Regions from separate parts of the Streptomyces daghestanicus genome, predicted to be linked through region 1. Evidence: riboswitches for the same ligand, from Rfam matches in the RefSeq annotation. Region 1 holds a riboswitch; the other holds the start of a gene.

Region 1 (4,191 bases):
GCCCTTCTGGCCCTGCGAGATCTCGAACTCGACCCGCTGGCCTTCTTCAAGGGTGCGGTAGCCGTCCATCTGAATCGCGCTGTAGTGGACGAAAACATCCGCACCACCGTCGACCGCGATGAAGCCGTACCCCTTCTCCGCGTTGAACCACTTGACGGTGCCCTGAGCCATGCCTAACTCCCCTATTACTGGCCCTTGCACAGACCCGCACTTCGCGGATCCGGGTCAGACCTCGCCCCCCAGGTTGCGGGGGCGTGCGCCGGAACGCGTCGACCGCGGCCGAATGTATCTGTCCAACTGCCCTCTGCAACAGGTCAATTGGACGAGAATTCTGGACGGGAGCGGTCCGGAATATCGCATGAATTCAGCAGATTCCGGGGCAAGTCGGGCCGCATAAAAGTCACAAAAGCCGCGAAGAGTGCGCACACTTTGGCTACATCTAGTCGGGCGCGCGGCAGGAATTCGGGGGCTCCCGATCTCTCGATCGGCAGCGCGTTCCCCAACTGTACCGCGCTCAACCACATGGAATTGCCCCCTCCGCTTCTATTGCGGAGGGGGCAATTCCGGGGACGGTGCGTGACCGGGTCAGCCGCCGGCGACGGCGGGAATGATCGAGACACCGGCCCCGTCGGGGGTGGCGGTCTCCAGGCCCTGCTCGAAACGGACGTCGTCGTCATTGACGTAGACGTTGACGAAACGGCGGAGCTTGCCCTGGTCGTCCAGGACGCGGGCGGAGATGCCGGTGTGGTTCTTCTCCAGGTCGGCGATGACCTCACCGAGGTTCGCGCCCTCGGCGCTCACTTCTGCCTTGCCGCCCGTGTAGGTGCGCAGGATGGTCGGGATGCGGACGGTGACACTCATGACGTTGACCTCCGGTCGGTGGGTCGGCCCAGGGGCGCGGGGAACTGCGCGGCCGGTACCGCCGGCCGCGGACGAGGGACGGCGGCCGTCAGGCCAGCCCCGCCTCGCGGAAGGAGTCGAGGTTCGGCCGGATCGTCGCCGTGAGCCCCGTCCCCGCGACCGCGTCCAGCGTCTTGAGGCCGTCCCCGGTGTTGAGCACGACGGTGGTGAGGGCCGGGTCGAGCACGCCGGCCTCGATGAGCTTCTTCGTCACGCCGACGGTGACCCCGCCCGCGGTCTCCGCGAAGATCCCCTCGGTGCGCGCGAGGAGCTTGATCGCGGCGACGATCCGCTCGTCGTCCACGTCCTCCACCGCGCCGCCGGTGCGGCGGGCGATGTCGAGGACGTAGGGGCCGTCCGCCGGGTTGCCGATCGCGAGGGACTTGGCGATGGTGTCCGGCTTCTGCGGGCGGACCACGTCGTGCCCCGCCTTGAACGCCGTGGACACCGGAGAGCAGCCCTCCGCCTGGGCGCCGAAGATCTTGTACGGCCGGTCCTCGACCAGGCCCAGCTCGATCAGTTCCCTGAGCCCCTTGTCGATCTTCGTGAGCTGGGAACCGGAGGCGATGGGCACGACGAGCTGGTCGGGCAGCCGCCAGCCGAGCTGTTCGCAGATCTCGTACGCCAGGGTCTTGGAGCCCTCGGCGTAGTAGGGGCGCAGGTTGACGTTGACGAAGCCCCACCCCTCGCCGGCCGGGTCGCCGATCAGTTCGGAGCAGAAGCGGTTGACGTCGTCGTAGTTGCCCTCGATGCCGACGAGTTCGCCGCCGTAGACCGCGGCCATGACGACCTTGCCCTGCTCCAGGTCGTGCGGGATGAACACGCACGAGCGCAGGCCGGCGCGGGCGGCGGCGGCGCCGACGGCCCCGGCCAGGTTGCCGGTGGAGGAACAGGACAGGGTGGTGAAGCCGAAGGCGCGGGCGGCCTCCAGGGCCTGCGCGACGACACGGTCCTTGAAGGAGTGCGTCGGGTTGCCGGAGTCGTCCTTGACGTACAGGCCGCCGGTGACGCCCAGCTCGGCGGCGAGGCGGTCGGCCTTGACGAGCTTGGTCCAGCCCGGGTTGATGTTGGGCTTGTCCGCGACGTCGGCGGGGACGGGGAGCAGCGGCGCGTACCGCCAGATGTTCGCGGGGCCCGCCTCGATGCGCGCGCGGAGCTTCTCGGTGTCGTATCCGGAGAAGTCGTAAGCGATCTCCAGCGGGCCGAAACACTCCTCGCAGGCGAAGACCGGGCCGAGGGGCACGCGGTGGCCGCATTCCCGGCAGGAGAGCGCCGCGGCGGGACCGAGATCGACCGGAGCGGCAGCGGGAGAGGTGGTGCTTTCGGCAGTCTGCACAGCCATGGAGGCGAGGCCCTTTCTCCTCATCTTCCTCACGACGCATCTCGTCGTGAGACGGATTTGGCACCTTCCCGAGCCGGGAGCCCCGCTTCTTCACGAGTGCCGACTGGAGGGTTGCCGGGGCTTCATCGGGCCGTGTCCCTCTGCCCCTCTGGATGAGCTGTATGTGGTTGTCAGCGGTGGCCACCCCCGACATGCGATGGTCATCCGCGTTGTTCAAGACTGTAACCGAAGGCCAGGACAGTTGAGATAGTCGTCCGATGCGCGAGATGGATCACACGAGCGGTGCGTGGTCCGTACAGGGAGGAGCCGGGACCGTGCTGGAAGAAGTCGAGCGGTGGCTGAACGCGCGCTCCTGGTCCGTGACCGACCGGCCGCTCCACCAGATCCTGGCCGCGAAGCAGCGCGGCGGCCAGTCGGTCAGCGTCGTGCTGCCCGCGCTGAACGAGGAGGAGACGGTCGGCGACATCGTCGCGGCCCTCCGCCACGACCTGATGTGCCAGGTGCCGCTGGTCGACGAGATCGTGGTGGTCGACTCCGGGTCGACGGACGCCACCGCGAAGGTGGCCGCGGCGGCCGGCGCCCGGGTCGTGCACCGGGACGAGATCCTGCCGCGGATCGCACCGGTGCCCGGCAAGGGCGAGGTGCTGTGGCGGTCGCTGCTGGTGACGAGCGGCGACATCGTGGCCTTCGTCGACGCCGACCTGAAGGACTTCTCCTCCGACTTCGTCACCGGCATCGTCGGCCCGCTGCTCACCGACCCGGACGTGCACCTGGTCAAGGCCATGTACGACCGGCCGCTCGCGGGCGCGGCCGGGCAGGGCGGCCGGGTCACCGAGCTGATGGCCCGCCCGCTGCTGAACATGCACTGGCCGCAGCTGGCCGGGTTCGTGCAGCCGCTCGGCGGCGAGTACGCGGCCCGCCGGTCGCTCCTGGAGCGGCTGCCGTTCCCGGTCGGGTACGGGGTGGAGCTGGGCATGCTGGTGGACGCGCTGCACCTGGTGGGCCTGGACGCGCTGGCCCAGGTGGACGTGGGGGTGCGCAGGCACCGGCACCAGGACGGGCAGGCACTGGGCCGGATGGCCGCCGCGATCTACCGCACCGCGCAGCTCCGGCTGGCCCGCGGGCATCTGATCCGGCCGGCGCTCACCCAGTTCGAGCGGGGTGAGGCGGGCTTCGAGCCGCGCACCTATTCGGTGGACACCGAGGAGCGGCCGCCGATGCGGGAGATCGCCGAGTACGCCCGGCGCGAGGTGGCGTGAACGTACGTTTGAGCTGGTCGTGACCGGGCTAGGTTGAGGCGTATGGCTTCCACGTCTTCGTCGTTCGGTGCTGCCCAGGTGCTGGTCGCCTCCAATCGGGGACCGGTCTCGTACGAGATCCAGGAGGACGGTTCGCTGCGGTCGAAACGCGGCGGCGGCGGCCTGGTCTCTGCGCTGTCGGCGATCGGGCCGGACGCGAGGGCGCTGTGGGTGTGCTCGGCGCTGTCCGACGGCGACCGGGAGGCGGTGCGGCGCGGGGCCGGCGAGGACGGCGTGCGGATGCTGGACGTCCCGGCGGACGTGCACGCGGACGCGTACAACGGGATCGCCAACTCGGTGCTGTGGTTCGTCCACCACATGCTGTACCAGACGCCGCTGGAGCCGGTCTTCGACGCGGAGTTCCGCCGGCAGTGGGCGTCGTACGAGGCGTTCAACCGGGCCTTCGCCGAGGCGCTGGCCGAGGAGGCCGCCGAGGGCGCGGCCGTGCTGGTGCAGGACTACCACCTGACGCTGGTGCCGGGGATGCTGCGCGAGCTGCGCCCGGACGTGCGGATCAGCCACTTCTCGCACACGCCGTGGGCGCCGGTGGAGTACTTCCGGATGCTCCCGGACGACATCGCCGGGCAGGTGCTGCGCGGGATGCTGGGCGCGGACCGGCTCGGGTTCCTCACCCGGCGCTGGGCGGACGCG
Region 2 (4,191 bases), on a different contig from region 1:
AGCCCGACTGGTACATGGGCTTCGCCGAGGGCCTGGTCCGCGCCATGCCGGGCTGGGAGATCAACTTCTGGGGCCACACGCTGGTCCTGGGCGTCTTCGTCCCGCTGGTGATCTTCGGGATCTTCCTCGTGGCGATCGCCGTGTACCCGTTCATCGAGTCCTGGGTCACCGGGGACAAGCGCGAGCACCACATCCTGGACCGCCCGCGCAACGCCCCGACCCGCACGGCCTTCGGTGTCGCCTGGGTCACCGCGTACATGATCATGCTGATCGGTGGTGGCAACGACATCTTCGCCACCCACTTCCACCTGTCGATCAACGCGGTCACCTGGTTCGTCCGGGTCAGCTTCTTCGTCGGACCGGTCATCGCCTTCGTGATCACCAAGCGGATCTGCCTGGGCCTCCAGCGCCGCGACAAGGACAAGGTGCTGCACGGCCGGGAGTCGGGCATCATCAAGCGCCTGCCGCACGGTGAGTTCATCGAGGTGCACGAGCCGCTCAGCCAGGAGCAGCTCTACACCCTCACCGCGCACGAGCAGTACAAGCCGGCCGAGATCGGTCCGGCGGTCGACGAGAACGGCGTCGAGCGCAAGGCGAAGAGCACCGAGAAGCTCCGCGCCAAGCTCAGCAAGTCCTACTACGGCGAGGAGTCGCAGATTCCGAAGCCGACCGTCGAGGAGTACCGGGAGATCACCAGCGGCCACGGCCACCACTGATCCCCCAGCGTCGCCACGCCACGGCGAAGGGCCCCGTCCGGTGTTCGGACGGGGCCCTTCGCCGTGCCGCCGGGCTGGATAGGGTGGACCCGGTTCTTCCCTGATCCACTCACTCTCACAGGAGCGGCTGATGAGCGCTGTGACCCCCGCTGGAGGCGACACCGCGGCGGGCCGCTCCTGGCCCGTGCTGCTGAACGGACTGCTCGGCGGCCGGGACCTGACCGCCGACGAGACCGCCTGGGCGATGGACACGATCATGCGCGGCGAGGCGACCGACGCGCAGATCGCCGGCTTCGCCGTGGCCCTGCGGGCCAAGGGCGAGACGGTCGCGGAGATCACCGGGCTGGTGCGGGCGATGTACGAGCACGCCCATGTGATCGAGGTGCCCGGCGACACCGTCGACATCGTCGGCACCGGCGGCGACGGCGCCAAGACCGTCAACATCTCCACCATGTCCGCGATCGTCGTCGCCGGCACCGGGGCGAAGGTCGTCAAGCACGGCAGCCGCGCCGCCTCCTCGGCCTCCGGCGCCTCCGACGTCCTGGAGAAGCTCGGCGTCAATCTGGAACTGACCCCGAAGCGGGTCGCCCAGGTCGCGGACGAGGCCGGGATCACCTTCTGCTTCGCCGTGAAGTTCCACCCGGCGCTGCGCCATGTGGCCGTCGCCCGTGGCCAGTTGGGCATCCGGACGGTCTTCAACTTCCTCGGGCCGCTGACCAACCCGGCCAAGGTCCGCTCCCAGGCGGTCGGCGTCGCCGACGCCCGGATGGCGCCGATCATCGCCGGGGTCTTCGCCGAGCGCGGCAACTCCGCGCTGGTCTTCCGCGGTGACGACGGCCTGGACGAGCTGACCACGACGGCCACCTCCCGGGTGTGGACCGTACGGGACGGCAAGGTCACCGAGGAGGTCTTCGACCCGCGGGACGTCGGCATCGAGATCGTGCCGGTCGAGGCGCTGCGCGGCGCCGACGCCTCGTACAACGCGGACGTGGCCCGCCGGCTGCTGAACGGGGAGAGGGGCCCCGTACGGGACGCCGTGCTGCTCAACGCGGCGGCGGCCCTGGTGGCCCTGGAGCCCGGCGCGGGGCCGCTGACGGACCGTATCCGGGCCGGGATGGAGCGGGCCGCCGAGTCGGTCGACTCCGGGGCGGCGCGGCGGGTGCTGGAGCGCTGGGTGGCCGCCAGCCACACCTGAGCGGCTCCCGGGCGGCATCTGAGCGTGCCGTGTGACGTGCGTCCCGCGATCCGGACACGGGTTGCGGGACCACGATCGTTTCGCCTACTTTCTGAGCCAGGTCATGAGTGACAGTCATGAGGCCCCGGCCGACTGTCCGGCAACCCTCCGTCCGTGGCGGGGTGCCCCGGGTGAAGACCAGGCCGTGGACAGCAAGGTCCGCGGCAAGCGCGGACCCCTCGCGAGCACCAGGGGTCCTGGGTCGTCCGAGGGAGTCTCCCGTGAACCAGCGAATGCGCTAGGGCCGCAGAGCCCCGCCTCCGCACACCTTTCCTCACCTTCACCGCGCCGTGCCGCGTGCTGTTCCCACGGGAGTCCGCCATGTCCGTACCCACCGCTGTCGCCGCCCCGCTGCCCGTCCTCGGCCGTGACGTCACCGTCCCGCTGGTCACCGGCGGCGAGGTCACCTACGCCGCGCTCGACTACGCCGCCAGCGCCCCCGCCCTCCAGCGGGTCTGGGACGACGTGGCCGCCTACGCCCCGTACTACGGCAGCGTGCACCGCGGCGCCGGGTACCTGTCGCAGCTCTCCACCGACCTGTTCGAGAACGCCCGGCGGACCGTCGCCGAGTTCCTGGACTGCCGGGACGAGGACCAGGTGGTCTTCACCCGGTCCACCACCGACTCCCTCAACCTGCTCGCCGCGGCCCTGCCCGCCGGCTGCCGGGTCTTCGTCTTCGAGACCGAGCACCACGCCTCCCTGCTGCCGTGGCGCGACGCCGAGGTGACCTGCCTGGACGCCCCGCGCACCCCCGCGCAGGCCGTCGCCACCCTGGAGCGGGCCCTCGCCGCCCGGGAACCGCACGGCCCCGCCCTGGTCTGCGTGACCGGCGCCTCCAACGTCACCGGCGAACTGTGGCCGGTACGGGAGCTGGCCGCCGTCGCCCACGCGCACGGCGCCCGGATCGTCCTGGACGCCGCCCAGCTCGCCCCCCACCACCCGGTCAGCGTCCAGGACCTGGACGTCGACTGGGTCGCCTTCTCCGGACACAAGCTGTACGCCCCCTTCGGCTCCGGGGTGCTGGCCGGCCGGGCCGACTGGCTGCGCGCGGCCGAGCCCTACCTCGCGGGCGGCGGCGCCAGCCGCAAGGTCGCCCGGCGCGCGGACGGCGGAGTGGACGTCGAGTGGCACGACAGCGCCGCCCGCCACGAGGCCGGCTCGCCCAACGTCATCGGCGCCTACGCCATCGCCTCCGCCTGCAAGGCGCTCACCGAGGTTGGGTTCGACACGCTGGTCGCGCGGGAGCGGCACCTGATCGAGAAGGTGCGGGACGGGCTCGCCGGGGTGCCCGAGGTGCGGGTGCTGTCGCTGTTCGGGGACGACGCGCCGCGGGTCGGGGTGCTCTCCTTCGTCGTCGACGGCTGGAACAGCTCCCACTTCGCCGCCGCGCTCTCCGCCGAGTACGGCATCGGCGTCCGCGACGGCCTGTTCTGCGCCCACCCGCTGGTGCGCACCCTGCTCGGCGGCGACCCGCAGAGCCAGGGCGAGTGCGGGGCGCCCGAGGCCGCGCCCGGCGAGAAGTCCCTCAACGCCATCCGGGTCAGCTTCGGCGCGGGCACCCCCGACGAGCACGTGGAGCGGTTCGTGACCGCCGTCGGGGAACTGGTGCGCGACGGCGCCGCCTGGCGCTACCGCACCGAGGACGGCCGCTGCGTGCCCGACACCTCCGCCGCCGCGTGAGCCGGTAGCCGGGAGCCCAGCAGGATCAGCCGCAGCGCCCGCTCGGTGGCGTCCGTCAGCAGCTCCGCGCCGCGCGTCAGCGCCTCCGCCAGCGCCATCGGCGCGGGCAGGATGCCATGGCAGGCGTCCACCCCCGGCACCTCGTGCGCGCCCTCGCCGAGGGTGCCCGCCAGCGCCAGCACCGGACGCCCGTACAGCTTGGCGCGGCGGGCCACCTCGGCCGGGATCTTGCCGCGCGGCGTCTGGTGGTCCAGGGCGCCCTCGGCGGTGAGCACCAGGTCGGCACGGGCCAGCCGGGCGTCCAGGCCGACCTGGTCCCACAGCACGTCGAAGCGGGGGAGCAGCCGCGCGCCGAGCGCCGCCAGGCCGGCGCCGAGCCCGCCGGAGGCACCGGTGCCGGGGCCGGTGCGCAGGTCGGGGACGGGCGGGCGGAGGTCGCGGGTGAGGACGTAGGCCCAGTTCTCCAGGGCCGCCGAGAGGTGCTCGACCTGGGCCGGGGTCGCGCCCTTCTGGGGGCCGAAGACCCGGGCGACGCCGCGCTCGCCGCACAGCACGTTGAAC

What was found. A riboswitch is a leader RNA that binds a small molecule or an ion and turns the genes downstream of it on or off. The one in region 1 is predicted to bind S-adenosylmethionine.
Region 2: it holds a riboswitch for S-adenosylmethionine, as region 1 does, so the genes downstream of both, Sdagh_RS31750 (aminotransferase class V-fold PLP-dependent enzyme) here and thrC (threonine synthase) in region 1, are expected to answer to the same signal.

Annotation. Positions count from the first base shown of each region.
Region 1 covers NZ_BNDX01000010.1:95,619-99,809, forward strand. Annotated here, with positions in the region: gene Sdagh_RS19390 (cold-shock protein) at 1-171, opposite strand, end outside; gene Sdagh_RS19395 (MoaD/ThiS family protein) at 586-861, opposite strand; gene thrC (threonine synthase) at 950-2,242, opposite strand; SAM riboswitch class I at 2,260-2,401, opposite strand; gene Sdagh_RS19405 (glucosyl-3-phosphoglycerate synthase) at 2,557-3,501, shown strand; gene Sdagh_RS19410 (alpha,alpha-trehalose-phosphate synthase (UDP-forming)) at 3,544-4,191, shown strand, end outside.
Region 2 covers NZ_BNDX01000016.1:1,128,083-1,132,273, forward strand. Annotated here, with positions in the region: gene qcrB (cytochrome bc1 complex cytochrome b subunit) at 1-716, shown strand, start outside; gene trpD (anthranilate phosphoribosyltransferase) at 847-1,911, shown strand; SAM riboswitch class IV at 2,011-2,127, shown strand; gene Sdagh_RS31750 (aminotransferase class V-fold PLP-dependent enzyme) at 2,272-3,630, shown strand; gene Sdagh_RS31755 (glycerate kinase) at 3,579-4,191, opposite strand, start outside.